3 regions of the Arthrobacter sp. MW3 TE3886 genome follow, and region 1 is predicted to be linked to each of the others. Evidence: riboswitches for the same ligand, from Rfam matches in the RefSeq annotation. Region 1 holds a riboswitch; each other region holds the start of a gene.
What was found. A riboswitch is a leader RNA that binds a small molecule or an ion and turns the genes downstream of it on or off. The one in region 1 is predicted to bind cyclic di-AMP.
Positions count from the first base shown of each region.

Region 2: another riboswitch for cyclic di-AMP. It lies ahead of ABH915_RS13645 (hypothetical protein); the one in region 1 lies ahead of ABH915_RS04850 (NlpC/P60 family protein).
Region 3: another riboswitch for cyclic di-AMP. It lies ahead of ABH915_RS03905 (hypothetical protein); the one in region 1 lies ahead of ABH915_RS04850 (NlpC/P60 family protein).

Region 1 is NZ_JBGCAN010000001.1:1,040,184-1,050,153, reverse strand. Features, by position in the region: partial or broken gene ABH915_RS04880 (alpha-mannosidase) at 1-2,452, opposite strand, end outside; gene fdhD (formate dehydrogenase accessory sulfurtransferase FdhD) at 2,544-3,416, opposite strand; gene ABH915_RS04870 (molybdopterin molybdotransferase MoeA) at 3,551-5,125, opposite strand; gene ABH915_RS04865 (DUF6457 domain-containing protein) at 5,122-5,409, opposite strand; gene ABH915_RS04860 (molybdenum cofactor guanylyltransferase) at 5,431-6,102, opposite strand; gene ABH915_RS04855 (HNH endonuclease) at 6,201-6,701, opposite strand; gene ABH915_RS04850 (NlpC/P60 family protein) at 6,921-7,679, opposite strand; cyclic di-AMP (ydaO/yuaA leader) riboswitch at 7,975-8,158, opposite strand; gene ABH915_RS04845 (M23 family metallopeptidase) at 8,282-9,103, opposite strand; cyclic di-AMP (ydaO/yuaA leader) riboswitch at 9,108-9,322, opposite strand; gene ABH915_RS04840 (metal-dependent transcriptional regulator) at 9,473-9,970, opposite strand, start outside.
Region 2 is NZ_JBGCAN010000001.1:2,994,107-3,004,076, reverse strand. Features, by position in the region: gene ABH915_RS13660 (DNA alkylation repair protein) at 221-940, shown strand; gene ABH915_RS13655 (cation:proton antiporter) at 1,022-2,227, opposite strand; gene ABH915_RS13650 (hypothetical protein) at 2,224-2,472, opposite strand; cyclic di-AMP (ydaO/yuaA leader) riboswitch at 2,675-2,877, shown strand; gene ABH915_RS13645 (hypothetical protein) at 2,882-3,571, shown strand; gene ABH915_RS13640 (sensor histidine kinase) at 3,718-4,725, opposite strand; gene ABH915_RS13635 (response regulator transcription factor) at 4,718-5,395, opposite strand; gene ABH915_RS13630 (DedA family protein) at 5,401-6,144, opposite strand; gene ABH915_RS13625 (phosphatase PAP2 family protein) at 6,147-6,956, opposite strand; gene ABH915_RS13620 (dihydrofolate reductase family protein) at 7,078-7,635, opposite strand; gene ABH915_RS13615 (serine hydrolase) at 7,789-8,874, shown strand; gene ABH915_RS13610 (efflux RND transporter permease subunit) at 8,887-9,970, opposite strand, start outside.
Region 3 is NZ_JBGCAN010000001.1:822,615-832,584, forward strand. Features, by position in the region: gene ABH915_RS03875 (glyoxalase superfamily protein) at 1-308, shown strand, start outside; gene ABH915_RS03880 (HAD-IA family hydrolase) at 378-1,058, shown strand; gene ABH915_RS03885 (ArnT family glycosyltransferase) at 1,121-3,232, opposite strand; gene ABH915_RS03890 (glycosyltransferase family 39 protein) at 3,239-5,278, opposite strand; gene ABH915_RS03895 (GtrA family protein) at 5,279-5,896, opposite strand; partial or broken gene ABH915_RS03900 (glycosyltransferase) at 6,078-6,713, opposite strand; gene ABH915_RS03905 (hypothetical protein) at 6,873-7,688, opposite strand; cyclic di-AMP (ydaO/yuaA leader) riboswitch at 7,690-7,847, opposite strand; gene ABH915_RS03910 (ATP-binding protein) at 8,029-9,639, opposite strand; gene ABH915_RS03915 (response regulator transcription factor) at 9,661-9,970, opposite strand, start outside.

The sequences.
Region 1 (9,970 bases):
GGACGTGTTGACATGGGTGGGGCGGAACACGTGCCCGAACTGCGTCTCCGCCGCCGACCGGTCCGCCCTGACATCCAGCGCAAAGCCCAGCTTGAGGAGCTTCTCGCTCTCCTGCCAGTCCACGACTGTGGTGATCGCAAGCGAGTCTGCACCCGCCGCGAGCGTAATCTGTTGGGTCACGGCAGAGGACCCGGCCATCCGCTCCACCACCACGACGGCGTCCGGGCTTTCGCCCTGGAGGCCGCGCTCCAGTGTCACCGACCGCGCCTCAACCAGACGGACGACGTTCCTGCGGTAGAAGGCGTCGATGTCCCACGCGTCCCACTCATTGGGCGTGTCCCGGTGCAGCTCCAGGAGGTTGCCGGCCTCGCCGGGAGCAATCGCCTCGCGTCCGGTGGCGCGGTCCGCGAGGGAGACCAGCAGTCCGTTGGCATCCACCACGGCCCGGATGATGCCATTGTCCAGGATGTAGCCGCCGCCGGCCTCGGTGACCTCTACCGGCCGCCCGGGCCGGACCGGTTCGGCAGCGGCCAGGGCCGGCACGCCCAGGCGCTCGTGCGGGGCCGCGTTGAGCAGGAATTCCCGGCTGCCGGCGCCGAGGGCCGCCGCCGCGGCGTTCGTGATGATCGCTTCCAGCCCCCGTTCGACGGCGGCGTAGTTCCGTTCGGCGTCCTGGTGGACCCACGCGATGGAGCTCCCCGGCAGGATGTCGTGAAACTGCTGCAGCAGGACCAGCCGCCAGAGGCGTTTGAGCTCCGCAGCCGGGTAGCTGTGCCCGGTCCGCACAGCCGCGGTGGCACTCCAGAGCTCGGCTTCCCGGAGCAGGTGCTCGCTGCGCCTGTTCCCCAGCTTGGTCTTGGCCTGGCTGGTGTAGGTCCCGCGGTGCAGTTCCAGGTACATCTCCCCCACCCAGACCGGCAGGGGCTCATACTCGGCCTGGGCCTGGCTAAAGAAGCTGGCAGCCGAGCCGATCCGCACCTTCGGGGATCCTTCCAGGTCCGCCGTGCGCTCCGCTGCGGCCAGCATCTCGCGGGTTGGGCCCCCACCGCCGTCGCCGTACCCGAACGGAACCAGCGACGTGCCTCCGCGTCCGTGGTCCCGGTAGTTCCGTTCAGCGTGCGCCAGGTCCCGGGCGCTGAGGTCGGAGTTGTAGCTGTCCACCGGCGGGAAATGGGTGAACACCCTGGTGCCGTCGATTCCCTCCCAGTTGAAGGTGTGGTGGGGCATCCTGTTGACCTGGTTCCAGGAGATCTTTTGGGTCAGGAACCAGCGGCTGCCTGCGGCCTTGATGATCTGCGGCAGGGCCGCGGAATACCCGAAGGTGTCCGGAAGCCACGCCTCCTGGCAATCGACGCCGAATTCGGCCAGGAAGAAGCTCTTGCCCTCGAGGAACTGCCGTGCCATGGCCTCGCCGCCGGGCATGTTGGAGTCGGATTCGACCCACATCCCGCCGACGGGAACGAACCTGCCGGCCCGGACCTTGTCCCTGATACGCCCGAAGAGCTCCGGATAGTACTCCTTCATCCACGCGAGCTGCTGGGCGGAGGAGCACGAAAAGACGAACTCTGGATTCTCGTCCATCAGCGCGACGACGTTGGAGAACGTCCGGGCGCACTTGCGGATGGTTTCCCCGGACCGGCCACAACCAGGCCGAATCGATGTGGGCGTGGCCCGTGGCCACGAGCTGGTGCGCCGAGGCATAGGCCGGCCGGGACAGGACATCAGCCAGGGCGGCCCGTCCGGCCACCGCGGTCCCGGCAACGTCGTCGGGGTCCATGATGTCCAGCATGCGTTCGAGCGCCCGCAGGATGTCGTGGCGGCGTGGCAGGTCCATGGGCAGCTCGTGCATGAGCCCGCTGAGCGTGAGGATGTCCTGCTGCAGTTCCCAGACTGCCTGGTTGCGTTCGGCGATGGCGATCCTGCCGAGGCGGTACTTCGGCTCGCTGCCCGACGTCGCTTTGTCGCCGTAGGGGGTGGCGGCGAATGTCCAGTTCTGGGACAAGTCCGGGTTGGCCGCGGCTTCGACGTAGAAGTCGACGGCCATGCCACTGCCCAGGAGCTTGAGCGGGATGTACTGGTTCCGTGGCGAGATCGCCTTGATGATGGTCCCGTCGGACCGCCAGGCAATGCCTTCGCACTGGAAGCCCGGGAGGTCGCCGCTGAAGCCGAGGTCCACGAGGATCTCCACCGAGGTGCCGGCCGAGGTTCCCCAGGCGTCCGGCACTTCACCCCGGAGCCGGAGCCACTTGGTGCTCCAGGGCCGGCCCCAGGCCGCGCCGTGTTCCTGGGGTGTGAACTCCTGCCGCAGGGCCTCGAGCACCGGTACGGGTTCGTCCGGCGCGTCCCAGCTGCTCAGTGTCAGCGGCACGCTGCGCGGGTAGACGGCCGGGCCGATCCGGTCACGCAGAAAGCGGTCCAGCCGGACTTCCGTAAGACGGCGGTCGTCGTGCAATGTGATCCTCTTCAGCGCTGGGGGGTCCGATCGATTTCCAATCGATGGATAAAACTTACGCCGCGGAGAACCTGTTGGCCAACTGTTGCCGCTAGCCGGCCGCGGGAGCCGGAACCGCGACGCGCTGCTGGCCCGCGTACACGTTCAGGCTGGTCCCGCGGCTGAATCCGGCCAGGGTCATCCCGCTGGCCTCGGCGAGCTCGACGGCCAGGCTGGAGGGGGCACTGACCGCGGCGAGGACCGGGATTCCGGCGAGGGCAGCCTTTTGGACCAGCTCGAACGATGCCCTGCCGGACACCTGCAACACGGTGCCCCGGAGCGGGAGCAGGCCTTCGCGGAGCGCCCAGCCCACCACCTTGTCCACCGCGTTGTGCCGGCCCACGTCTTCGCGCAGGCACAGCAACTCGGCCGAGCCGTCGTCGGAGATCCTGAAGAGTCCTGCGGCGTGCACGCCGCCGGTGACCTCGAAGACCTCCTGGGCGGACCGGAGGGCATCCGGGAGGGCCGCCAGCGTTTCCACGGGGACGGTCAGCGGATCCTGTGCCGGGCTGTAGTGCGAGGACTTCCGCACGGCATCGATCGAGTCCGTCCCGCAGATGCCGCAGGAACTGGAGGTGAAGACGTTGCGTCCCGTCTCGGGCCGTACGACGTCGGGCCGGAGCTGCGCCTCCACCACGTTGAACGTCTGCATGCCGTCGGCGTCTTCGCCGGCGCAGAACCTGAGCGAGACCAGCTGTTCGGGAGCCCAGATGATCCCCTCCGAGACGAGGAAGCCGGCGACGAGGTCGAAGTCATTTCCCGGTGTTCGCATGGTGACGGAGAACGACATGTTGCCGAGCCGGATTTCCAGCGGTTCCTCGACGGCAAGGACGTCCTCCCGGTGCCGGACCGGGAATTCGAGGGCCTGCGGGGACCCGTCCAGGACGATCTTGTGCACCTTGCGGCGCTGTGTCACACGACCCATCCGGTGCTCCTAAGCAACATGTTGTGCCGCTGTTTGAATCTTGCGGCAGTTTGAATCTTTGGCTGGTTCCATCATTGTAAGTGTCTGATCCTGATGGCGTGTCCCGCCCTGACGCCGGCGCTGCGGGCCAGGACTCAGCCCAAAAGGGCACTCCAGTCCACCGGCCCGTCGCTGGCCGCGGTCTTCCTGGCGGTCCGCTTCGCCGCCGGCTTCTGCGCGGCGGCCGCTGCCGAAGCGTCAGGCAGCGGCGCACCCCACGGGAGGGCGAAGGCGGGGACCAATTCCCCCAGCTGCACGCCATGGGGCGGGACCACCAGCACACCGTCGGCGGCGGCCAGGCCCCGCATCATTCCCGGACCGGTGTGCTGCGCCGGCGATGCCATGCCATAGAGCAACCGGAAGGGCATGAGCCGGGTCCGGCCCGGATCGGCGTCAATGGTCGAGCCGCAGGGCACCTCGCTCAGCGGGGGGACCGCGCCGTGCCCCAGGGCTGCGAGCAGTGGGGCCCCGATCGTGGACAGCGCCATCATGGCCGCGAGCGGGTTTCCAGGCAGGCCCAGGATGTAACGGCCGTCCGGCAGCTCGGCCAGCACGGCGGGGTGGCCCGGCCGCATGGCGATTCCGTCGATCAGCAGGCGGCCGCCGAGTTCGGCGACCGAGCGCCGGAGGTGGTCCGTTCCGGAGCGTCCCGTGCCGCCGGTGGTGATCACGACGTCGGCGGGCAGGTTTTCACCGGCCGGATCGGTGTCCTCCAGCGCCGCGAGCCATTCGGCGTAGGTGTCGCCAACTTTCACTTCTTCGGTGCAGATCCCGCCGAGCATTCCCACCACGGCGGCCAGTTGGGGTCCGAAGGTGTCACGGACCTGCCCTGGTGCCGGCATCCCGCTCGTCACGACCTCGGAGCCAGTGAAGACGAGGCGCACCACGGCCTTGCCGAGCACGGGAAGGGTATCGCTTCCGGCCAGCGCGGCGAGGGCAAGATGTGCGGGGTTCAGGACCGTGCCGCGCTTGATCAGGACGTCCCCGGCGGCGGCTTCCTCTCCGGCCTTCCTGATGTGGTCGCCGTTGCGTGGGTCCCCTGGTTTCGCGGTGCCGCCCAGCTTCAGGACGGGCAGGCCGTCCTCGTCGGCACCGATGATGCCGCTTTCGCTGCGCAACACCGCCCTGGCCCCGGGCGGGATGAGCCCGCCGGTGGCAATCGGGCTGGCCTGATGCGGTGCCAGCCGCTGGCCAGGTTCGGCCAGGATCCAGGGGCCGCTGCCGTTGACGGCCCAGCCGTCCATGGCGGAAGAAGCGTAATGGGGCATGTCCTGCTGAGCAACGACGTCCGCCGCGAGGGTCCGGCCCAGCGCGTGCCGCAGCGGGACAGGGGCGGCCGGGATGGGAACGGCGCAGTCGAACGCGAGTTGCCGGGCCTCCTGCCACGTGTGGGCCAGGTGTCTGTGCGGCTCCGCCGCGGTGTCCTCGTCCGCCGCATCCTGGCCCGCTGCATCTTGGTCCGCGGTGTCCTGGTCCGCTACATCCTGGTCAGCGGTGTCCCGGCCCCCTGCATCCTCGCCCGCAGTGATGCGGGGATCGCCGAAGTCATCTCGGACTCCGCCTCCACCGCCATCTCTGACCCCATCTCCACCGCCGTTTCTGACTCCGTCTCCACCGCCATCTCTGCCAGGGGCAGTGGGTCCGCTGCCGTCCGGGGCCGCAGCCGTCATGCCCCGGAAGTTTCGGCGGCTGCGTAGTCCTTGGCGAGCCGGCGGGCCACGGCCATCGCGGCCTCCATGGACACGGAGTCCGTGGCCTGCCCGGAGCCCGAGGCCAGTCCGGCGGCAAAGCCGGCAATGAACGTAGTCAGCGGCGCCGCCGGGCGCACCACGGAATGGGCGGCCACGCCGGCCAGGGCGAGGACCTCATTCACGTCAATCTCAACGTCGTCCAGCTCCAGGGCCTGGAGCAGGGCACGGCACCAGTCTTCCAGCGTTTCATCCTGGCTTTTCACCGTTTGCCTCCATGGTCGAGTTCAGCTGCGCAGAGCCGGGCCGGAGCCCGGACCGCCGTCGGGAATCCTGCCGGATACCCCTAGTGCGGACGCGTCATCCCAGGTATCGACGTCGTCGGTGGAACCCGGGGGAACGCGAACTTCCCGCACGTCCAGCCTAGCAAGAAGGGCGAAGACCGACGCGTTTTCCAGCCTGTTCCGGGACGCGGCGTCGGCGACGGAACGTTGTAGCACGGCCGTGCTATAAAAGCCCGCGAGCGGCTGCTTCCGGCCGTCGGCCGAGACTGCCATGACGCCGTCGGGCCCGTCCCGTTCCGGAGTACCTGCGGCAGGCGCGGCCAGCGCCTCGGCCAGGGCGCGGACCGCGTCGGCGGACCGCGGCATGTCGCACGCCAGAACCAGGGTAAAGGGCGCGGCGGCTGCGCGACGGCCTGCGCGGTCGGCGGCCAGGGCAGCCAGGCCCGCGGCGATGGCTGCGGCCGGCCCCGCGAAGGGCGGGTCCTCACGGCAGGTCAGGACGCCGCCGGGCAGGCCCCCGGGGTCGGGTCCGACGACGACGGTGCGCACCGCCGCGCCCGCTGCCCGCAGTGACCGCTCCAGGAGGGTGGCGCCGTCGAAGATAAGCCCGGATTTGGGCACGCCGCCTAGGCGGGAGGCCCGTCCCCCGGCGAGAATGATGGCATCGAACTCCATCGCTTCAGCGTAGCGCGGCGCCGGCCGCCGCCGAGCAAGCCGTGACGTGCGCCGGCAGCAATCCCACCAGTTGACCAGGCAGCAGGCCAGGAGGCGGGTCAGGCAGCCGATTCAGGCAGCAGGAACGGATCCCAGGCCGGCGTCGGCTTCTCGAGTTCCTTGATCTGCCAGATGGCGCCCTTTGGCGGGCCCGGAACAAAACCGATCTTCCAGCCCATCTCCGCCGGCGTATGGTCGCTCTTGGCGTTGTTGCACCGCAGGCAGGCCGCCACCAGGTTCTCCCAGGAGTCGGCTCCGCCCCGCGACTTGGGCTGGATGTGGTCGATGGTGTGGGCAGCCTTGCCGCAGTACGCGCAGCGGTGGGCATCCCGGCGCAGCACGCCGCGGCGGCTCACCGCAGTCATCGTGTTGTACCTGGGCCGGATGTAGCGGTTCAGCAGGATCACGGACGGGCGGCCCAAAATGTCCTGGGGGCCGACCACAGGGTCGTCCCCTTCGGCCACCACGCTGGCCTTTCCGGTCAGGACAAGGACGAGCGCCCGGCGGAAGGTGATGACCGCCAGCGGTTCATATCCAGCATTCAGAACGAGAGTGCGCATCCGCATACCTCTTCACGGCCGCACCCGCCAGCGGCACGAGGGCCGGCTGCCCTCTGCATGGTCGGGCTATGGATCGACAACACAAGAGTAAACACTCAAGTGCCGGATCACCGAATATTTTTTCGCCGGCGCAGTCCCCGGCGCGGAAAGTTCACTGCGCGGCAACGCAAAAGACCCCCGCCTGCAGGCGGGGGTCTTTCGAAAAGCTGGGGTTCGTGCTTAGGCGCCGACGCGGATGAATACCGGGCCGGAGCCGACGTTTACGCTGTACAGCGCGGTGGTGCCGCCGTTCCAGCCGCCGTGCACTGCCATGCCGTTGCCGACGTAGACCGCGATGTGAGCCATGCCCACGCCGCCGTTCTGGTAGTAGGCGAGGTCGCCCGGGCGTGCCTCGCCGGCGCTCACGGTGCGGCCCAGGGACAGGTAACCTGCCGGCCAGCCGTGGTAGTGGATGCCGGCCGCGGCCAGTGCGTTGGTGGCGAGGGCGGTGCAGTCCTGCGCCACGCCGATCTGTGCGTAGGCAGCGGCGGCGATGGTCGCGCCAGCGCCGCTTCCGATGCCGGCCGGAGCCTGGGCAGCGACGCCGCCGCTGACGCCAAGCTCGGTGCCGCCGGCGCGGGAGGCCGTAGCGTCCTGGACCTTCACGACGGGCTTGGGTGCCTCGACTACGGGAGCCGGCGTGGTGGTCACTGCGGGCTTCTCGTAGGAGATCGCGATGGTGGAAGCGGCCGAGATGGTGGCCGGAGCTGCGGACTGGACTTCCAGGGCCGAAGCGGAGGTGGATTCGCGCTGAACATTGGTTTCAGCAGCGTTGGCTGCGATTCCGCTGGTCAGGACCAGACCGGAAGCTGCGGCGATGACCGCGGCCTGACGGCCCACGCCGCCGGCGTTGTCGCCGACAGCCTTAGCAATAACAGCCAGCGAGTTGGTCTTGGTGACCTCGGCGCGGTGCCGTGCAACGTTTGCACGAGTAGTCATTAAGTTCTCTCTTTCGTGATCCTTGGACCGCGCGCTTTCGGGCACGGGCTGAGGACGCTCCGGCATCTTGGGGGTACGCCGGATCGCCCCGAAATGGGTTACTTAGCGAAGGGTGTACTGCGAAGACGCGCCAAAAGCGGAAACTGCATGCTGTCCGGGCTCGGTAGAGATTGAGCCTGCGGAACGTGATCCAATCCGGACGCCGGCAAGGGCGTCACGTGATGTGGATTCCAGCGGGCTCGACAGAGCCTCGCCGGTGCGCATGCGCGCAGAATTGTGGCGTGAAGACACGAAAGTAGCCTCTCCCAATGCCTACGAGGTGAGCTGTCGGATTCGGATGGGAGTCACCCGGCCGCGCTGCTTCCTGGGAAGCTTTGCGACTTAACCCCAAGGCCTTCTTTCGAAGGCCAAAATTGGTTCCCCCGCCCCTGCCAGACGATGTAATGCGAACGGACCTTGAGCGGTGGCAGAGCTAGGCAATCCACTCAAGAGCGCCAACTTCGGAAAAGTTGGCGTGCTTCAAACCCTACAGCAGTCCGGATTCAATGTCACATTCAGATCACGGCGTGTCACGGGAACTTGAGAGCAGCCCATCGTCTTGTCTAGAGCCAGCCGAGCGGATCAACGACGTCGCCGTTGACCATCACTTCAAAGTGAAGGTGGCAGCCCGTGGAGGCGCCGGTGGTCCCACTCATGGCGACGACGTCACCGCGGGAAACCTTCTGGCCAACCTGGACCGAGGCCGAGGACAGGTGGTTGTACGTGGTCTCCAGGCCGTTGCCGTGATCGATGACCACGCGGTTTCCGCCGCCGAAGGGATGCCAACCGTTGAAGGTCACGGTGCCGCTGGCGGCCGCGTGGACCGCCGTGCCGCACTGGGCGGCGAAATCCTGGCCGCGGTGGAACTCCCCCGCGCCCCCAGTGATGGGGCTGACGCGGTAGCCGAAGGGTGAGGCCGTGACCAGCTGGTCCAGCGGCGCACCAAGGGTGCCCGCCGATGCCGCGCGGGTGATGGTGCCCACAGACTGGGCGCTCAGCAACTGCTTGAGCTTCCCGTCCGGATCACCCTTCGTGGTGACGGCCGTGCGGTTGAAGTCAACCTTTGCGGCGGCGGCAGCCGTGACATCCGGCTGCACGGCAGCGGTGAGCGCGCCGGATCCGCTCGGATTCGAAGCCATCACCGGGCTCGTGACGGGAACCGTCACGGTGAGAACCAGACCAGTCGCGGCCAGCGCGATCCCGGCTTTCTGCCCGACTCCGCTGGCCGCGGCAAAGTCCGTAACCTGGCGGAACGGGCTGCGCCGGTGACGCCGTTCATCGCGGTGCACGTCACGCGGGCGTTCGGCCGTGTGAGCGACGACGGGCCGCGGCTCCGGAGCGGGACCGGTCGCGCGGCGACGGCCCCTGGCGGTCTGGGTGGTCAAGAACGGTTCCTCTCTGGATGGCCTGCGGAGTTAGCTGTCGGATTCGGGTCAGAGAGATCAAAGACCCGGTCCGCCGTTGCAAGCGGCCAGGCACAGAGGCATCCCCATGGGATCCTTCGGTGGAAGCTGCTTGCCGCTGACGGACTTCACCCCAAGGCTGCCGAAGTAGCAGCCGAAAGTGGTTCCCCCGCCCCTGCCAGGAGGTGGTTCTGCGACTGATCCGCTGGCAGGGCTCGGCTTCGGATCAGGTAACGCTTTGGTATCGGTACTGGCCACTAACTATAGGTGATTAAGCCGCCCGGTAATAAATCCGTAATCGCAATTGTGCACAACTCATGGGTCGTCCCATGACCGGCGCGGAGTGGCGGGTCAGGCGACTGTTACAAAGACGTGTGCGGCTACCTCGGGCGGCAGCTCCAGGGCACCTTCGATATCGGGGACGCGGACCGAGATGTACTCCCCCACCCGCTCCAGCGAGACCAGCGCGCCTGGCCTGATTCCGCCCTCGTCGAGCTGGGCCAGAAGCTCCGGTTCCACCTGGATCGGCTCCGCGAGCCGGTTGACCGTAACCCGGGAGCTCACACCGTAGCCGGCCATGGCCTCCAGCAGGTTCACGGCCCTGTCCACGGGGGCGCCGTTGGGCACGCCGCCAAGATCCGCAAGCCCTGGAATCGGGTTTCCGTAGGGTGAGACTGTCGGGTGGTCGAGCATCTCGAAGATTCTGCGCTCGACGCGTTCGCTCATGACATGCTCCCAGCGGCACGCTTCCTCATGGACGTAGGCCCAGTCGAGCCCGATCACGTCCGCGAGGAGGCGTTCGGCCAGACGGTGCTTGCGCATGACGCCGATTGCGCGTTTCCGTCCGGT
Region 2 (9,970 bases), 2.0 Mb from region 1:
GGGCCCTGCGAAGGGGCGGTCCGGGGCCCTGCATTCGGGCCGGGCCTCACGGCCAGCGGCCAACGTTACCGGACCGTTACCTCAGCCCGCAAACCTCCCGCGCAGATAGTGGTGACCTGCCAGGCAGGGCCGGCGGGGGATCTGGACGGTCCACGCCCGCCGCTCAGGACGGCTTGGCACCGCGTTTCCACCGTGAGCTGGGAGGGGAAAGAATGGACCTGTGAGTCAAGCCGGCGAATTCATCGACCGCTCCCTGCAGCGGGAAGCTTCCTGGCGCCGCTCTGAGCAGCTGCAGGCGCGGCTGGAAACGGAGCCAGCGGGCAGCGGCCTTCGGTTCTACGGCACCTCCGTGGGTGCCGTGCGCGGCACGGTCCGCGATGCCGGCCGCCGCTATCCCGGACTCTCCCGTGATGAGGTCGCTGCGCTGAGTTCCGAACTGTGGGGCCCGGAACTGGAGGGCTCCGATCTGGACGGCCCGGAACTGCGGGCAGCGCCGGTTTTCGAGCGCCGGCTGGCCGCCGTTGTCCTGCTGCAGAACAACGTGAAGCTGCTGACCAACGCCGACCTCACCCGGCTGGAGGGGTTCATCCGGCAGGCGCGGGTGCCGGACCTTGTGGATCCGCTCGCCGTCGACGTCGTCGGGCCCCTGGTGGACGGACTCGATGTCCTGGCCAGGGTACGGGCCGACAGCGTGCTGGACCGATGGGTGCGCGAGCCGGATGCCTGGCTGCGCCGGGCCGCGCTGCTCTCGCCGTTGCTGGCGCTGCGCGCGGGCGCGGGGGACTGGGACAGGTTTGTCCGGCACGCCAACGCGGTGCTCGGCGAGACTGGCGGGAAGTTCGACGCCGACGGCATGGCTGTCCGGGACGCGGTCTCCCGGGTCCTGGCGGAGATGGCAAAGCGGAGGCCGGAACTGCAACTCACGTCCGTTGGAGTATGACGATCCGGACCTTCGCCGCCGGATCGGCTGGTTCAGGCACTTAGGCACGCAGACATGTCGGACATTCAGACATCCGGACTGTCAGCCCTTCGGATCTCCCGGATCGCCCTGCCCGACGGTGCTGCCGGAATCCCCGGACTTACCGCCGGCACCTGCCGGCAGCGCGAACGTCCTCGCCGCCCGTGACCCGGCGACGGCGCCCGCGGCTATGGTGACCAGCGCTCCCACCAGCAGGGCCGCGGCCTCGCCTGGGAGCAGGACCTGAAGCTGCGTGCCGATGCTCGCCGCGGCCACCGGTACGCCTAGCTGGGCCGCCGACAACACCCCGAGGGGCAGCGGGAGTCCCAGGAAAGCCAGGTCGGCATGCGCCAGCAGGGCCCCGCCCCCCAGTGCCAGGCCGAGGGCAATCATGTCAGGGTGTCCGGCCAGGTCCCTGAGCGTCAGCGAGGCACCCAGCCAGACGAAGAAGAGCGGACCCAGGAAGCCGTCGCTGAGCGCGAACAATTGCCGGGCCAGCCGCCGCGGTTCGCCGACGGCAGCCATCACCAGGCCGAAGGAAAAGCCTGCCATCATCACAGAAACATTGCTCCACGTTGCGACACCGGCCAGGGTGAAGAGTACGGCCAGCTGGATCCGCAGCTCCAGGGCAAACTTGCGGCTTTCCGAGAGCCGGTGCACGCGCCGGCGGATTCCCCGGCGCTCCAGCCAGCGCAAGCCGACAAAGAGCACCACCGCGCACCCGGTCACCACGAGGACGCCCAGCGCCGCCTGGACTGCGTGGGGCGGATCCACCAGGAGCGGCAACGCCACAATGCAGGCTGTGTCGGCTATTGCCACCTGCGCTGTCATGTCCACGACATCTGGCCCGCCGAGGCGCAGGGAATCGACGATTGGAAGCACCAGGGCGGCCGACGAAGACGCCAGCAGCACGACATAGAGGGGAGCATGTCCAGTCCCGAACAGCAGCCCGATGCCGGTTCCGACCACCACCGCTGCCGCTGCGGCCACAATCGCCCGGCGCGAGCCCTTCCCGAGGGCGCCACGGATGTGCGGATCCCGCACGGGAACGTGGGTGCCTGCCACGAACATCATCAGCGCAAAGCCGATATTGGCCAGCAGGGTGAATGTCGGGTCCGCGGGGTCCACAAGGGCCAGGCCTGAGCGCCCGATCGCGATGCCGGCCAGCAGCTCACCCAGCATGACAGGCAAGTGCCAGCGCACGGGCAGGGCCAGCAGGGGGCCAGCCAGGGCGATGACGGCGATCAGCGCCAGGGACAGGAAGGTCACGGTTCGCCGCGGCCCGCCGGCACCGTTCCCGACCGCCGTTCCACTACTGCGTAGGCCTTCCCGTCCAGGAAGGCCCAGTCGTTGACAACCATGTACCCGAGCGCGTCCACCCGGTCATTCAGGACGTGCTCGTCGAAGCCCCCGTCGCGCGGTTCCGCGTCCCATGTGCTCACATGGACGTCCCCGCCGTCCAGGATCAGCAGCTCGGTGTTGACGTCGAAATCCTCTTGGGGCTGAGTGCTCAACTGGCAGATGGCGACACAATGGCTGTTCATTTCGGGCCTCCGCTTCCGGTGGTGCTGATGGCATCATCCTATGTTCGGAAACGGCCGCCGCCCTATGGGCAAATTGCGGCACGCCATCACCGCCTCCGTTACCTGAATGTGACTTTCGGGTGCGGTTCGCGCTACGGTTGATGAGTGCCTGTTGTCTCCGATACGGGCGCTCCCCAGCCGATTGCCTAACTCTGCCGCGGCCCGGGGGTAACTCGCATCAACGTCCGGCAGAGACGGGGAAACCACTTTTGACCTGCTGATATGCAGGTCTTGGGGTGAAGCCGCACAGTGCCCGCCACGACGGGCCCGGGAGTGCGGCCGGGTGCCTCCCATCCGAATCCGACAGCTCACCTCGCAGGCATTGGGAGAGGCTACATTCATGACTTCAGTCAATACTTTTGCGCGCCATGCCGCCGTCCTCGCCGCCGCATCCGGCCTGGTCCTGACCAGCGGAATGGCTGCCAACGCCGCCACCGCCCCCGTGCAGCGTGACTCCGCTCCGGCGTCGAACATCGACGTCACCGGACAGGTCAGCGCCCCCGTCAGCGCCGATTCAAGCGTCAAGATCAGCTTCGAGCGCCCCGCAGTGGATTCTGTTGCCGCGCCGGTCATCGAGCAGCCCGTTGCTCCGGCTCCGGCTCCGGCTCTGGCTCCCGCTGCAGCCCCGGCTGCAGCCCCGGTGGCAGCGCCCAAGGCGACCGTCCAGGTGCAGGCCGCTCCGGCAGCAGCGCCGGCCGCGGCGCCCGCTGCCGGCGGACGCAACGCCATCATGCTCTCGGCCGCCTACAGCCAGGTGGGCATCACCCAGGACTGCACCGCCATGGTGGAGAAGGCCCTTGGCGCCGCGGGCAAGCCCGTTGGCGACATCGGTCCCCGCGCGTTCCTTGGCCTTGGAGCCGTTGTGGCCACGCCGCAGCCCGGTGACATGGTGGTCCAGTCCGGCCACGTGGGCATCTACGCCGGCAACGGCCAGGTGGTCAGCGGCGGCATGAACGGCTCGAACCAGACGATGGTGCACCCGCTGTCCTGGCTCACCGCGACCGGCGGCGTGACCTTCGTCCGCGCCTAAGCCGCATGGCCCCGACCGGGGCCAGACAGTCCGGAAAGACCGGCGATCGATTTCCCTTGGGGGCAAATCGATCGCCGGTCTTTTCTGTCTCTGCATTTTGGGGGTCCGGGCTCCCGGCGGCACCGCCTTTCTCCGGCACAGGATCCTCAGGGATTCCCGCTCTCACTGAGCGGAAGCGTCAGCTTCATGACCGTTCCCTCGTCCCCGGTCGCGGCCACCTCGACAGTGCCCCCGGCAGCGACGGCAATCTCCCGGACCAAGGCCAGCCCGATGCCAAAGCTCCGCTGTCCCTGTGAAGTACCGGTGCTGGCGGTCCGCACGAACCGGTCAAAGATCCGGGCCTGATCGACGCCAGTAATTCCGGTCCCCGAGTCCGCCACGGTGATCACGGCGCGCTTCTGCTCGATTGAGGTCGTGATGGACACGCGGCCGCCCGGAGGCGTGTGGGCCAGGGCGTTGTCCGCCAGGGCCAGCACGGCACGGCGCAGCGAGTTCTTCTCGATCCGGGCCAGCGGCCGGGCATCGGCAGAGAATTCCAGGCGCACCTTCCGCTGCTCTGCCACCGGCTGGAGGCTGACGGCGACGCTGGCGGCAGCATCGGCCAGGTCGGCAGGGGGTGCGGAGTGGGCCGGGGCCTCCGCGGTAGCCGCGAGGAGCAGTTCGGTGACAATCCCGGTCAGCGTCGCGGCGTCCTCCCGGATCCGGGCCAGGTCCTGGCTTTGCCTGGAGCCGGGCACAGTGTTGCGCTGGGCCAGCTGGATCCTGGTGTCCAGGATGGTCAATGGGGTGCGCAATTCGTGGCTCGCGTCCTGGACGAAACGCCGCTCCCTGGCCAGGGCCTCACTGAGGGGTCGGATGGCGCTGCGCGCGCTGAGCCACCCGACGATGCCGGCCAGCAGGATTCCCGCCACCCCGGCGATGATCATGGCTTCGAGGACATCCTTGGAATCCAGGTATGTGTAGGCCGCCCCGGCCGCCGCCGAACGCGGCACTTCAGGATGGGCCAGTTGGTTCGTGAGGTACAGTGCCGTGGCGGCGAGCAGCCCGAGAACCATGACCGCGCACGCGGCGCTGATCCGCAGCGCGACCTTGAGGGAGGCCTTGCGCAGGACGGAGTGGTCCGGATTTCCGCGTGCCGGCCGGCCGTCACTCATGAGCATCGCCGATCTGGTATCCGAGGCCGTGCACCGTGCGGATCACGGCTTTGGAGATCTTCCGGCGCAGGTGATGGACATAGGTATCGATCACGCCGGGCTGCTCCGAGGCGTGGAAGCACGCCGCGAGGAGCTCGTCCCGGGTGAAGACGCGGTCCGGTTCCGCGGCCAGGGCTGCCAGCAGTTGGCCTTCCTTCGCGGTCAGCGGCACCGTTTGCCCGTAGACGGAACGGACGGAACGCTGCGTCGGGTCCAGTTCCCAGTCCCCGATCGCCACCGGGGCCGGGGCCGGGGGAGGGAAGGAGCGCGTCAGTGCGCGCAGGCGTGCTGCCAGTTCGCCGGCGTCGAACGGCTTGGTCACGTAATCGTTGGCGCCGGCGTCCAGTCCCCTGACCTTTTCGTCGGGGTCGCCCAGCGCGGTCAGGACCAGGATGGGCGTGGCAATGCCTTTCGACCGCAAAGCCGTGATGAGGGCGATGCCGTCCATGGCGGGCAACCCGCGGTCGACAATCATGACGTCCCAGCTCCCGGTCAGCCCCTGGTGGAGGCCATCGCGGCCGTTGGTGACCAACTGGACCCGGTAGTCGGGGTCCAGGAGCTCGGCGATGAGCGGTCCCAGGACGGCGTCGTCCTCGACGAGCAGCAGGGAGGGAAGCTCAGCGGAAGTCATGTCAGCTATTCTTCCGCGGCCATTTCCTCAGTCCGCCATCCGCCCCCGGGTTCCTCCGCCGTGTCGCCGGCGGCGTGGGCTGCGGACGCGGCTGCGCCGCGGGAGTTGCGGCGGCGTTTGAGGAGCTGCACCACCCCCGGCACGACGGAGACGAGCACCATGGCCACGACGATGGCGTCGATGTTCCTGGCGATGATGTCAAAGTGCCCCAGCCAGGTGCCAAGCATCGTCACGGAGGCCGCCCATGCCGCGGCGCCGGTGATATTCCACAGGGTGAAGGATTTGTAGTCATAGCGCGCGATCCCGGCGGTCAGGGGAGCAAACGTCCGGACCATGGGGACGAAGCGCGCCAGCACGACGGCGGCCCCGCCGTGGCGGCGGAAGAAGTCCTCCGTGGTGGTCAGGTGCGCTGTCTTCAGGATCCGGGCGTCGTCCTTGAACCAGCGCCGGCCAAATTTCCGTCCGAGCATGTAGCCGACCTGGTCCCCGGCGACCGCGGCCGCGGTGACGACGCCGATCAGCACGGGCAACGTCAGTTGCAGCTGCTGGTGCAGAAGGCCTGCGGTGAACAGCAGGGAGTCGCCGGGCAGGAAGGGAAAGAGCACGCCCGATTCGATGAAGACCATGGCCGCGATCACACCCAAGGCGGCCGGACCCAACCCGGCGAGCAGGTTTGCCGGGTCCAGCAGGGACGGTGTTCCGGCGGCGTGGGCGGCCGGAAGGACGGTAAGAACGTTTAGGGCGGGCATTGTCATTTCCCCTCAGCGCCCAGCGGCCGGCTGCCGGATGTCGCCCGACGCCAATCCGCCATCCGCGGAGTGACACGGTTCCACAGGCCCGCGAGCAAGACCACGGCTGCGCTCGCGGCCAGGAACGACGCCGCGACGTCGGTGGGGTAGTGGACGCCGATATACAGCCGTGACCAGGCTACGATCAGGGCCACCGCCGCCGCCCCGGCGGCCGTGACCTTGGCCCAGCGGGTTCCGCGGGCCAGGAAGTACACTGCGAATCCCAGTGCCACCGCAAAGGACACGTGGCCGCTTGGGAAGCTGTTGGAACCCGTTTCCGGCGCCAGGGGATCGAACAGCAGGGCAGGGTTGGGCCGCTGGCGGGCCACGATGAGCTTGAAGATTTCACTCGCCACCCAGCCGGATGATGCCACGAGGCCGAAAGCAACCGCCTTGGGCAGGCCGCCGCGGAACAGCCAGATGGACAGCGCCGTGGCGCCGATCAGCGCGAGGCCCGCCACCGGGCCAAACACGACGGTCAGGGCCATCGCGACGGCGGTCAGGGCGGCGGCGTGGTGCCGGCTTAGGTCCTGATCGATCCCGAGCTCGGTGGCGCTAAAGCCGGGGGTCAGCTGCGCCGCCAGGCCCAGCGCCACGACGGCGGCGGACAGCAGAATGCCCAGCACCAGCCAGTGGCGGATCTGGGGGAGGGCCCACAGCCGGGGCCCCGCGGTGGGAGGCACAGCGTCGGGACGGCGCAGTACTCCACTGCGGCTCAGTGCTCCATCACCGCCCGGCGGCGTATCGCGCTTAACAGGGGCAGGTCCAGTCATGGGATCCTCCGGCTCGGGACAAGGGCGCCCGGACAGGCGACAAATTCCACTCTTCCGTCAGCCGTTTAAGAAATGCTTAAGAAAGTGCCGCAGCGATGGCCGCAGGGGGCCGCCGCGCCGGCTACGCGGCGTAGCGCAGCAGCGCCACTCCGTTGCTGAAAGCCCGTGTCTCCAGCAGCCGGAGCTGGGCTCTGCTGTCCGCAGCCTTGAACAGTGGTCTGCCCCGGCCAATCAGTACCGGATGGACGTACAGCCAGTATTCGTCGATCAGCCTGAGCCGCCGGAAGGTATCGGCCAGTTCTGCCCCGCCGAGGGCCAGGTCCCCGCCCGGCTGCGCCTTCAGGGCCAGCACTTCTTCCGCCACCACATCCCGGACTACGGTGGTGTTCCAGTCGGCTGATGTCAGCGTCCGGGAGTAGACGATCTTGGGCATGTCCCGCCAGATCCGGGCGAACTCGGCCATCACTGGGCCGGCGGCTGGGTCCTTGTCCGCGGTGGGCCAGAACCCTTCCATCAGCTCGTACGTGACGCGGCCGTCAAGGAAGGCGCCCATGGTGCTCAACTGTTGGTTGAAGTGGCGGTGCAGCTCGTCGTCGACCGTGTGCCAGCTGATGTCGCGGTCCGGGCCCTCGAAGAATCCGTCGAGGGACACCTGCATGGCCAGGACGATTTTTCGCATGTCCGCTCCTCACGTTTTCTCCACAGTACGCCGCGGCTTTGGATGGCAGAACCACTTTTCCCCGGATACGTGCCCTTGCGCGGGATGCCGCAAGCGGGAAGAATGCTGGAAGTCTATGGCCCCACCGCGGTCAGTCACCTTCGGGGAAGTACGATGCCTGCGAACGATTCGAACAACAGCACGGGGCCGGTCCGGATGCCTGAGCCGACGCCGCGCCACTACCGCTCCGGCGGGCACCGGGCAAGCGACGGGTCCCAGCCCGGCCCGCGGTCCCTCGCCCGGCGTGAGGGGAGGATCCGGAGACAGTATCTGACGGCGGCCGCCGTCGCACTGGCCCTTGTCGCCGCCGGCGGCGTCTATGCGGGCGTCCAGGCAGGGCTGCCTTCTGACCCGCCGGCCGCTGCGGCGACGGCGCCGGTCACCGATGCCGGCCGGACCGTTCCGCCGGCATCTGACCTGCCCACAACTGCTTCGCCCGTGGCGGGCACCGTCTCGGCGGCCGCCGGGAAACCGGCTGAGCTCCCCGCCGTGCCTGCCGTCGCGGTCCCGGCCATTGACCCGGAACTGGACAGCCAGATCAACGGGATCATCGAGGCCAACAGCGCCTATGCGCTGGGGGTGTCCTTGATCGATGTCTCCGACGGCGTGGTCCACGGCTATGGGGCCCAAGGCAAGTTTGTGGCCGCCAGCACGGCGAAGATCCTGGCCGCGTCGGCGTATTACCACCTCGTGGAAACCGGCCGCGCCTCGCTGACCGCCCGGATGGGCGCCTCGACGGCCGGCGCCCAGATCCGCCAGATGGTCCAGCAGAGCAACAACGATTCGTGGGCGCTGATCCTGCGGGCGGTCGGCCAGCGGGGCATCACGGAATACGCCGCGTCGATCGGGATCACCTACGACCGCACGGTCAACCTGCTGACGCCCGCAGAAATGGCCAGGACCCTCCAGCTGCTCTACACGGGACAGCTGCTCAATGCCCGCAACACCGCCCAGCTCCTGTCCTATATGCAGAACACCAACTTTGAGACACTGATCCCGCCGGCGGTTCCGCCCGGGGTAGGGGTTCACCATAAGTACGGACTGCTGTTCGGAAACCTGCATGACGCGGCCGTCCTGGACAAGGACGGCCGGGCCTTCGTGTTCGTCGTGTACACACGGGGCAAGAATTACTCCGATATGGGCCCCCGCACCCAGATCATTCAGCAGCTCACCCGGACTGTGACCGCCGCGTTGTTCTGAGTCTGGCCACCGTCAGACGGTCGCCGGCCCGGCGGCAGCCCGTTCCCTCTCCGTGGTCTTCCTGGACTTGGCGAACCGGAGATAGAGCGAGGGCACGATGAACAGATTGAGCAGGGTGGAGGTGACCAGGCCGCCCAGGATGACGACGGCCATGGGGTGTTCAATTTCATGGCCCGGGATGTTGCCCATGACCACCAGGGGTACCAGGGCCAGCCCGGTGGCCAAGGTGGTCATGAGGATGGGCGAGAGCCGCTCCGCCGCCCCGCGCATCACCAGGGCGCGGCCGAAGGTTTGGCCTTCATAGGTTTCCAGATGCTGGCAGTGGTTGATCAGCAGGATGCCGTTGCGCGCAGCGATCCCCATCACCGTGAGGAAGCCGACGAGGGACCCGAGGGACAGGACGCCGCCGGTCATGTAGGCGGCTATGACCCCGCCCACCAGGGCTACGGGCAGCGTCAGCAGCGACAGGACTGCCAGCCGCCAGCTGCGGAAGGACGCCTGCAGCAGCAGGAGGATCAGCACAAGTGCCGCCGCGGAGTAGATCATCAGACGGTTCGTTGCCGCCTCGCGTTCGGTGTATTCGCCGAGCAGCTGCACGCTGTAGCCGGTGGGGAGCTCCAGGCTCTCCAGCCGTGATTTCAACTCACCGACCACGGTTCCCAGGTCCGCTCCGTTGGCCAGGAAGGATCCCACCTCGACACGGCGGGAACCGTTGGTGCGGTCGATCTGGTTCGGCGTCGCCTGCAGGCTCACGTCCGCGACGTCGGCGAGGCGAACCCGCGTTCCGCTGGGCGTGTCGATGGGCAGATCCTCGATGCTGGTGACGGAGGAACGGGTGGCCGGGGTACTCCAGACCTGGACGTCGTAGGCCCGGCCGTCCCGGAAGACGTCGCCGACTTCCTCGCCTGCCACGAGTGTCGCGGCCGCGCGCCGGACGTCGCCCGGTTTGAGGCCGTACTTCTGCGCCGCGGCCAGGTTAACCGTGACGGCGATCTGGGGGACTTCCACCTCCAGGGAGACATGCGGGTCCTCGGTGCCCTCGATCGAGTCCATGAGGGTCTTGACCCGTTGCGCCTGTTCCCGGAGCACGTTGAGG
Region 3 (9,970 bases), 220 kb from region 1:
ACAAGGTGGGCTTCAACGCCGACTACGACGAACGGCCCATGGAGGGCCTCCGGTTCGTCCAGCTGACCCCGCCGGGCTCCGGCTGCTCGATTGCGATCGGCGAGGGCCTCAACGACGCCCCGCCCGGGACCGCCCCCAGCCTGCAGCTTGTGGTCAGCGACATCCAGGCCGCGCACAAGCAGCTCAAGGACAACGGCGTGGACGTCAGCGACGTCGACGTCCAGGACTGGGGGCACTTTGTCCACTTCGCCGACCCCGACGGCAACAAATGGGCGGTGCAGTACATCCCCCACCGGCCCAACGGCTGACCCCGGCAGGCTGCACGCGGCAGGCCGCCGGCCAACGGGTTGGGCGGGGCCATGCGGCAGGATGGAGGCATGAGCTTTCCATCCCGTTCCAGCACCACCACCCTGACCGCGCGCGCCGTCCTGTTCGACATGGACGGCACGCTGGTGGATTCCACCAGCATCGTGGAGCAGGTTTGGACCACGTTCGCGGCCCGCTACAGCTTGGACATCGGCGAGATCCTGCGCTCCTCCCACGGCGTCCAGGCCATGGACACGGTCCGCAGGTTTGCCCCGGCCGGTTCCGACATCCTGGCCCTCGCGGCCGAGCTCGGCCGGATGGAGCTGGCCGAGACCCGGGGCATTGTTCCGGTGCCGGGCGCCCCGGAGCTGCTGGCGAGCCTGCCGCCGGATGCCGTGGCGCTGGTGACGAGCGCGTCACGGGACCTGGCCGAGGTCCGGATGGCAGCCGCGGGGATCGGCGTCCCGGCCGTCTCGGTCACATCGGAGGATGTCATGCGGGGCAAACCCCACCCCGAGGGATACCTCCGGGCGGCCTCCCTGCTGGGTGTCGCCCCGGCCGACGCGGTGGTGTTCGAGGACGCCCCGGCCGGCATCGCCGCGGGCGTCGCCGCCGGCGTCCGGACCGTGGCGGTGGGACCCAACGCCGGCGAATTGCCGGACGGTGTCCTCCACATTCCCGACTACTCCGCGGTCACCGTGACCACGCACGTCACCGGCGCCGGCCTGCGCACCCTGTCCTTCACCTTCTAGCGACGGCGACGCCGTTCTAGCGACGACGACGACGCCGCCCGGCCGGACACGGCGCCGCCGGTCTAGCCTGCCAGCAGGTACACGCTGGTCCCACCCACGGTCTGGGCCGTGAAATTGTCCTGCACCCAGGCGGCAATCTGTGCGGCATCGTTGGCTCCGCTTTCGCCCTGCATGAGGCGCCCGGCGATGAAGTAGTGGATCTTGCCGTCGGCCACGTACTGCTGGAACTGCGCCAGGGTCGGCGCGGGGTCCGTGCCGTTGAACCCTCCCACGGCCATCACCGGGAGCTGCGTCGCCAGCTGGTAGCCGGCGGCGTTGTTGGATCCGACGACGGCGGCGGCCCACGTATAAGCCCCGGCGTCTGTCTGCAGCGCGGTCACGAGCGCCGCCGACGGCGTGCTGGCCCCGAGCAGGCCGCCCATTCCGCCCGCTCCTTGGCCGCGGCCGATGCCCGTGCCGGTGCCAGTCCCGTTGCCGTTTGCCGCTGTGGCACCGCCGAAGCCGCCTCCCGCCGCACCGCCGAGGGCCGGCGGCATCCCGGCCCCGCCCCGGCCGGACACGGCCGGCCCGGCGCTGACAATCGAGCCGCTGTGGGCCGTGGACGCGGTGGACAGCGAGTAGGCCAGCGGCCCGGCGAGGGCGGCGGCGACGGCGAGCGCCGCCGTCGTACGCGCCACCGTCCTGGATGCCATCATGCCCCTGCCCTTCACCCCCGCGACCCCCGTGGCCCCCGTGGCCCCCGGGGCCCCCGGGGCCGCAGCGGCCAGCACCAGGCCGGCGGCGGCGAGCGCGCCCAGGAGCGCCACCCAGCGCAGCCACGGCATGTACGCCGCCGTGCGGACCAGGAGTTCGGCGGCCATGGCCCCGGCCGCCACGATCGCCACCGCGAGGACGGCCGCCGCCACGGGCTGGTTCCGCCGCTGCCAGAGCAGGACGCCGCCGAGCCCGGCGAGCCCGGCGATCCCGGGCGCCAGCGCCACCATGTAGTACGGGTGGATGATCCCGGCCATGAAACTGAACGTCAGCCCGGTGACGGCAACCCAAGAGCCCCAGATGATCACTGAAGCCCGTACCGGGTCGGTGCGCGGCGCGCGGCGGCCCAGCCAGAGCAGGCCCGCTCCGAGCAGCAGCACCGAGGGCAGCAGCCAGGCGATCTGGCCGCCGAACTCGCTGTTGAAGAGCCGGAACAGCCCGGGCGTGCCCCAGCCGTTGCTGCCGCCCACACTCCCGGTTTCATCCCCGTTCAGCCGGCCCAGGCCGTTGTAGCCCAGCGTCAGCTCCAGGATGGAGTTGTTCTGCGAGCCGCCGATGTACGGGCGGTCCGCCGCCGGAATGAGTTCGACGGCGGCCAGCCACCAACCGGCGGCGACGGCCATCGCCGCCCCGGCGCCGAGCAGGTGCAGAACGCGCCTGCCCGCCGCTGCCGGCGCCGCGAGCAGGTAGGCCACGGCAAAGCCGGGGACAACCAGCAGGACCTGCAGCTGCTTGGTGAGGAACCCGAAGCCCAGCAGCACCCCGGCGAACAGCAGCCAGCGCACGCGCGCGTCTTGGATGGACCGCAACACGGCGTAGGCGGCCGCGGTCATCAAAAGCACCAGCAGGGCGTCGGGGTTGTTGAACCGGAACATCAGCACGGCCACTGGCGTCAGCGCCATGACCGCACCGGCGAGGAGCCCCGCGCGGTGGGCCAGACCGGCGTCGGCCGTGGCGGGGGCCGCGGCCCGGCGGATGGCCAGATAGAGGAGCCAGACCGTGCCGATCCCCATGAGCGCCTGCGGCACCAGGACGCTCCAGGAGCTCAGCCCGAAGATCCGCACCGACAGCCCCATCACCCACAGCGACGCCGGCGGCTTGTCCACGGTGATGGAGTTGGCGGCGTCGGACGAGCCAAAGAACCAGGCCGTCCAATCCTGGGACCCGGCCTGGGCCGCCGCGGAGTAGAACGCGTTCGCCCAGCCGGAGGCGCCGAGGTTCCACAGGTACAGCACGGCCGTGGCCAGCAGCAGCGCCGCCAGTTCCAGCCGCTGCCGCAGCGCCCGGGCGCGAGGGACGGCGCGGGTGCCGCCGGCGGCCGGGCGCTCCAGTCGCCGACGGCCTTCCGGGACTTGCGGCTGCGGCGGCCCCGGCGTGCCGGCCGGCGCCGTGCCGGGGCCCGGGCTCAGGGTGTCAGTCATGGCGGCCTACGCTCCCAGTTTGTAGACCGTGGCGTTGCTCACGGTCTGGGCCTGGTAGTTGGCCGCGACCCAGGTGGCGACCTCGGAGTTGCCTCCGCGGCCCCCGCCCATGCCGCCCATGCCGCCGGAAATGAAGTAGCCGATCTCGCCGCGGTCCACCATCGCCTGGAACTGTGCGAGCGTCGGGTAGGGGTCGCCGCCGTTCCAGCCGCCGAGCGCGATCACGCTGGTGCCGGTGGCGAGTTCCAGGCTCGCGGCCTGGGTGGCGCCGGAGACAATCGCGGACCACTTGGCGCCGGAGGACTGCAGCAGCGCGGTCAGCTCCGCCGAGGACGTTTCCCCGCCGGGGCCGCCGCCCATGCCGTCACTGCCCGCGCCGTCACTGCCGGCCCGGCCGGCCCCGAAGCCGCCGCCCATCGCGGACGCGGTGGGGCCGGAGGTCGGGATCGAACCGGAATGCGGCTGGGCGACGGTCGCCAGCGTCCACGCGGTGCTTCCGAGCCCGCCGGCGAGCAGGCAGAGGATCACGACGCCGGCCGTGGCGGCCTTGCGGAACCGTGCCGGGAGAGCCGCCATGCCGTCCGCCCGCAGGAGCAGGGCCGCGGCGGCGAGGACGCCTAGGACCACGATGATCACCCGGAGCCCCGGCAGCCAGGCCGGATCGCGGCCCAGGAGCACGGCGGACCAGACCGAGGTGGCCAGCACCGTCACGGCCAGGACAACCCGGGCCGGCCAGTAGGCCCGGCCCCGCCACAGTGCCAGGGAACCGATGCCGGCCAGCGCCGCGATGGCGGGGGCCAGCGCCACGGCATAGTACGGGTGCACGGTGCCGCTCATGAAGCTGAAGATTCCGGCCGTGATGACCAGCCAGCCGCCCCACAGCAGGAGCGCCGCACGGGTTTTTGAGGTCCGGGCCTCGCGCCGGGTGAACCACAGCCCGGCCACCAGCAGGATCAGGGCCGCCGGCAGCAGCCAGGACACCTCGCCGCCGAAGCTGGTCCCGAACATCCGGGTGATCCCGGCGGCGCCGCCGAAGCCGACGTTGCCGGTGCCGCCGGGACCCCCCGCGTTGCCGCCCGGCATCCCGCCGCCGGATCCGGTGATCCGGCCCAGGCCGTTGTAGCCGAACGTCAGTTCCAGGAAGCTGTTGGTCTCCGACCCCGCCATGTAAGGCCGGACCGAGGCCGGGGTCAGCTGGAACAGCACAATGTAGCTTCCGGCCACGACGGCGATCCCGGCGGCGGCGGCCAGCAGGTGCAGGAGCCGGCGGCCGAGGGTGGTGGGCGCCGCCCACAGGTAGGCCAGGGCCAGCCCGGGAACGATCAGGAAGCCCTGCAGCATCTTGCTCAGGAACGCCAGGCCGATCACCGCGCCGGCCGCGGCGAGCCACTTCCAGCCGGCCTTCTCGATGGCGCGGGTGGTGAGGTAAGCCGCCAGCACCAGGCACAGGGTGAGCATCGCGTCCGGGTTGTTGAACCGGAACATGAGGGCGGCCACCGGGGTCAGCGCCAGGGCGCCGCCGGCGAGCAGGCCAGCGGCCGGCCCGGACACCCGCTTGACGGTCAGGTAGAGAAGCCCGACGGCGGCCACCCCCATGAGCGCCTGGGGAATGAGCATGCTCAGGGCCGAGAAACCAAAGATCCGTCCCGCGAGGGCCGGGATCCAGAGGGCGGCCGGCGGTTTATCCACTGTGATGGCGTTGCCGGCGTCGAGGGAGCCGAAGAGCAGTGCCGTCCAGTCCTTGGTCCCGGCCTGGATCGCCGCGGCATAGAAGGAGTTGGCGTAGCCGGTGGCCTCAAGATTCCACAGGTACAACGCCGCGGTGACCACCAGGAGCAGCGCTGCCGAGGGCCGCACCCAGCGGGGCTGCGGTCCGAACAGCAGCCGGTCCCGGCGCCCCTGCGCTGCCGGGGCCTGGGACGCGGGCGGCTGGGGCGCCGTCCCGCCGTCTCCGGGAACCGGGTGTGGCTGCGCCTCGGCGGCGGGTGGCGTGCCGGCCTGGGAGCCGCTCTCGGCTCCGGTGGTGGGGCTGACGGTTGCCGTCATTTACTTGGCCTTTTCTGTGCGGGGGAGGGAAGGATCGGGGGCGCCGGGCGCAGGAACGGCAGTGGTGGGCCTGTGGCGGAAAACCACCAGCCGGAACAGCAGGAACTTCACGGCTGTGGCGGCCAGGTTGGCGGCGGTGACCGTGAGCAGTTCAAGCCAGCGGTCCGGTGCTGCTCCCGACTCGGCGTGAACGAGGGCGAGTGCGCCAGAGGTCAGGGCCAGCCCGATGCCGAAGACCAGCAGTCCCTCGAAGTGGTGGCGTGCGGCCTGGCTGCTGCCCTGGATGCCGAACGTGAAGCGCCGGTTGGCGGCGGTGTTGGCCACGGCGGTGGTGAGCAACGCGAGGAAATTTGCCAGCTGCGGGTCCATGAACCCGCGGCAGAGCAGGAAAATCGCCAGGTAGGCCAGGGTGGAGGCCACCCCGATGCTGCCGAAGCGGACGAGTTGTCCGAAGAGGCTTCCACCGGGGCTTTGTTCCTGGGCCCGGGCGGCGGCCGGCAGCGGTCCGCGGGCCAGGGCGGCGCGCAGGTCGGGAACCGGGATCCGGCCCGAGACCAGGTCCCGGCTCAACCGTGCCATGCCGCGCAAGTCCGCGAGGGCGGTCTGGACGATGTCCACGCTGGAATCCGGGGTCGTCGGTCCAGTCCACCGGGACTTCGTGGACGCGCAGGCCGCACTTTTCTGCCAGGACCAGCAGCTCGGTGTCGAAGAACCAGGCGTTGTCCAGCGTGTGGGGGAGCAGTTGCCGGGCCACGTCCGACCGGATCGCCTTGAAGCCGCACTGTGCATCGCTGAAGTGGGCGCCCATGAGGGCCTGGAGCAGGAAGTTGTAGCTGCGCGAGATGAATTCCCGCTTGGGACCGCGGACCACGCGGGAGTTGCGGGTCAGCCGCGTCCCGATCGCCAGGTCGGAGTGCCCCGAGATGAGCGGGGCAAGGAGCGGTCCGAGGGCCGCCAGATCAGTGGAAAGATCCACATCCATGTACGCCAGGACCGGCGACGGCGAGGCCAGCCACACCTTGCGAAGTGCGTTTCCGCGGCCCTTTTCCGCCATATGGACCACCTTCACTTCGCGCAGCTCGCGGGCTACGCGTTCCGCGGCCTTGAGCGTTCCGTCGGTGCTGGCGTTGTCCGCCACGGTGATCCGGAAGGAGTGCGGGAAGGCGCCGAGCAGGTAGGCGTGGAGCCGGCGCAGGCAGGCTTCGAGGTCCCGCTCCTCGTTGAAGACCGGGATAGTGACGTCCAGCAGGGGCGTGCTGGCGCGCGTATCGATGGCTGTGCGCCGGGCGCCGGGGCCGGTAAGCGCCCCGGCGAACGGGTCCGGAGCGGGCGCGTCGGCCAGCGCAAGCCCCGGGGATGTCTCGGGTGCCGCCGGGCCGGCCGGCGTCCCCGCGGTGCGGGGCAGGGTTCCTGTGGCCTGGTCTGTGAATGTCATGGCTCAACTTTCCCGGCGGCCCATATGAGGGCTTTAGGGTCAAGCTGTGCTGGGGCTGTGGAAGTCTGGGCTGTCGGGCTGCTCCGGCCGTGGAGACGCAAGGAGGCCCCGGATCCGTGTGGATCCGGGGCCTCCTTGGCGGGGCCGGTTAGTGCCGGTTTAGTACCAGTTGTGTGCGTAGTGGAAGTTCAGGGCGCCGCAGGGGGAGCCATAGCGCGACTTGACGTAGTTCAGGCCCCAGTTGATCTGGGTCCGGTAGTTGGTCATGTAGTCGGCGCCGGCGCTCGCCATCTTCGTGGCGGGCAGGGACTGGACCACGCCGTAGGCGCCGCTGCTGGCGTTCGTCGCGGTGGTCTTCCAGTCAGATTCCTTGGTCCACAGCTTGTGCAGGCACTGCATCTGGCCAGGTGCCCAGCCATAGCGGCCCAGCTGGGACGCGGCGTAGGCCTGGGCCCCGGCAGGGTCGTCAATTGCGACCGGTGCCGGTGCGGGGGCAGGAGCGGCTGCCGGTGCGGGTGCCGGTGCGGGTGCGGGTGCGGGAGCGGGAGCGGGAGCTGCCGCGGGAGCCGGAGCAGGTGCGGGAGCAGCGGGGGCGGGGATCAGCGCTTCGGCTGCCTTAACCTCGGAGATCTGGGGAGCCACGTTCTTTTCCGCCGGAGCGGTCGGCCCAGCCACCTGGACCCGCTCGAAGTTGAGCTTGGCCAGCGGGTCGGCGATCGTGGCCGTCTGGCTCGCAACGTTCGCCGTGTGGGCGCCCGGCTCTGCCGCCTGGCTGGCGGCGCCGCCACCCAGCAGCAGCGCGCACGCGGCGGTGACGACGGCGGCACGGCGGCCGGTTGTACCGAGTCCGGCGGCGAACCGCGACAGGGCGGATGCCCGTTTGGCCGGTTCGGCGCGGTGGCGCGACTTAGCTGCGCCAACTGAGCGGGAATGCGAATCGCCGTCAGGGCGCGTTTGTACCTGGAATTCAGTCATGGTGGCCTCTCAACGCCGGCGGAGTTAGCTGTCGGGTTCGGATGAGGTCATCCGGCCGCACGGAATATCACGTGTCGGCTTCACCCCGAGGGCGCATGAATGCAGAATGCCCGGGAACTCTGGGTCCCCCGCCTCTGCCTGGTCCAGCGGAATCCGGGAAGCGGCAGAGTTTGGCGTCCGTCCGGATATGCGGCACCGATGGCGGCGCACTCTAAAGACGCTACAGGACCCAACCGCTTAAGTCACATTTTGGTAACAGGAATCACAGGGCCGGGGTGGCGGGTTGCGCCGGATTGACCAGACGTCCGGTCCCGGGTCCTTGCGGCGCCGGCCGCGCCGTCTATGCCGACGGCGGCGCGGCGGGCAGCCGCACGGCGAACTCAGTGCGCCCTGGCCGGGACGTGACCTCGACGGTTCCTCCGTGGGCCTCCACGATCGACTGGACGATGGACAGGCCCAACCCGCTGGTGCCTTCGGAAGTCGGCGCAGCGGTCGCCGTGCCCTGGCCGCCGCGGCTGCCGGAAACGGCGCCGGAAGGCGGGCGTGCGGCGGCCCCGGACCCGACCCCCGCCGTCGCGACCACCGAACTGGCGGGGAGGGCTGCGGGACTCGACGCCGGATTGGTGCGTGAGGCGTCGGCCCGGGCGAAGCGGGCGAAGACCCGGCCGATAAATTCCGGGGCGATGCCGCTGCCATTGTCTGTCACGGTGACCACGGCACTGCCGTCAGCCGAGCGCATGACGCCCGTGACCACCTTGGTCCCGGGTTCGGTGTGCTTGCGCGCATTGGACAGGAGGTTGGCGAGGACCTGGTGAAGCTGGGTCGCATCACCGCGCACCACCAAGGGCTCGTCCGGAAGTTCGAGCTGCCAGATGCGGTCCGGGGCCATGACTTTCTCATCGCTGACCGTCTCGATGGCCAGTTGGGTGAGGTCGACGTCGGAGATCTTGAGCGGCTGCCCCTCGTCCAGACGCGCCAACAGCAGCAGGTCCTCCACGAGCGTGGTCATCCGCTCGGACTGGCTTTGCACACGGGCGAGGGACCTCTCGCCGTCGGGGGTGAAATGCTCGGTCATTCGCATCAGCTCCGTGTAGCCGCGGATGGCCGTAAGCGGGGTGCGGAGTTCGTGCGAGGCGTCGGCGACGAACTGCCGGACCTTCATCTCGCTCTCCTGCCGCGCTTCGAGGGCGTTGGAGACGTTGTCCAGCATCTTGTTCAGCGCGTAGCCCACGCTGCCCACTTCCGTTCCGGGATGGGCCGCCGACGTCGGGACGCGCACCCCTAGCGCCACCTCGCCGGCGTCCAGCGGGAGGCGGGAGACCTTGGTGGCCACCTCGGAGAGCTGTTCCAGCGGCTTCATGGTCCGCCGGATCAGGGCCGTGCCGGCGAGCCCGATCAACACGAGCCCGCCTGCGGACACCACCACCATGGTCCAGACCAGGGAGGTCAGGGTGTTTTGCTTTTCTGCCAGCGGGAGTCCGGTCACAATCACGTCGCCGTATGGCGCACGCGCGGCCGTGAGCCGGTAGGCGCCGGCCGAAAGGGTCCGGTCCACGGGCACACCGTTTGGGGTGAGGGTCAGGAGAACCTTGTTGTCGGCGGGGGAGAGGCTCTTGACCGCGCCGTCCCCGGCCAGGAAGCCGGCCCTACTGACTTCGTCGTCCAGTATCCGGGCGTTAAGCGTCCCGACGCCCTGTCCCCGGGCTTCGAGGGGGTCGGGGCGCCTGCCCGAATCGTCCGAGGAGGGCCGGCCGAACTCGCTCGAACGGTGGGAGGCCTGGTCCAGCTGGGTGTCGAGTTGCCGGGTGAGGAAGAGGTCCATGGAGGCGTAGCTGAACAAGCCCACAGCGCCGCAGATGGCCACGAGCAGCGCCATGGCAACCAGGACCAGCCTGGTGCGCAAATGCCACGTGGACGGGTTGCGCCAGTCGCGTCCGGGGACGCGGGTCATGCCAGAAAGTGAGGGCACGGATCAGTCCGCCGGTTTCAGGACGTACCCGGCTCCGCGCACCGTGTGGATCATGGGAGCGTGGTTGGCGTCGACCTTCTTGCGGAGGTAGGAAATATACAGTTCCACGATGTTCGCCTGCCCGCCGAAGTCGTAGTCCCAGACGCGGTCCAGGATCTGGGCCTTGCTGATGACCCGTTTCGGGTTTTCCATGAGGTAGCGCAGCAGCTCGAACTGCGTGGCGGTCAGGTGCAGTTCCTCCCCGGCCCGGGTGACTTCGCGGGTGTCGACATTGAGCACGAGGTCTCCCACCACGAGCTCGGCGGTGTCCATG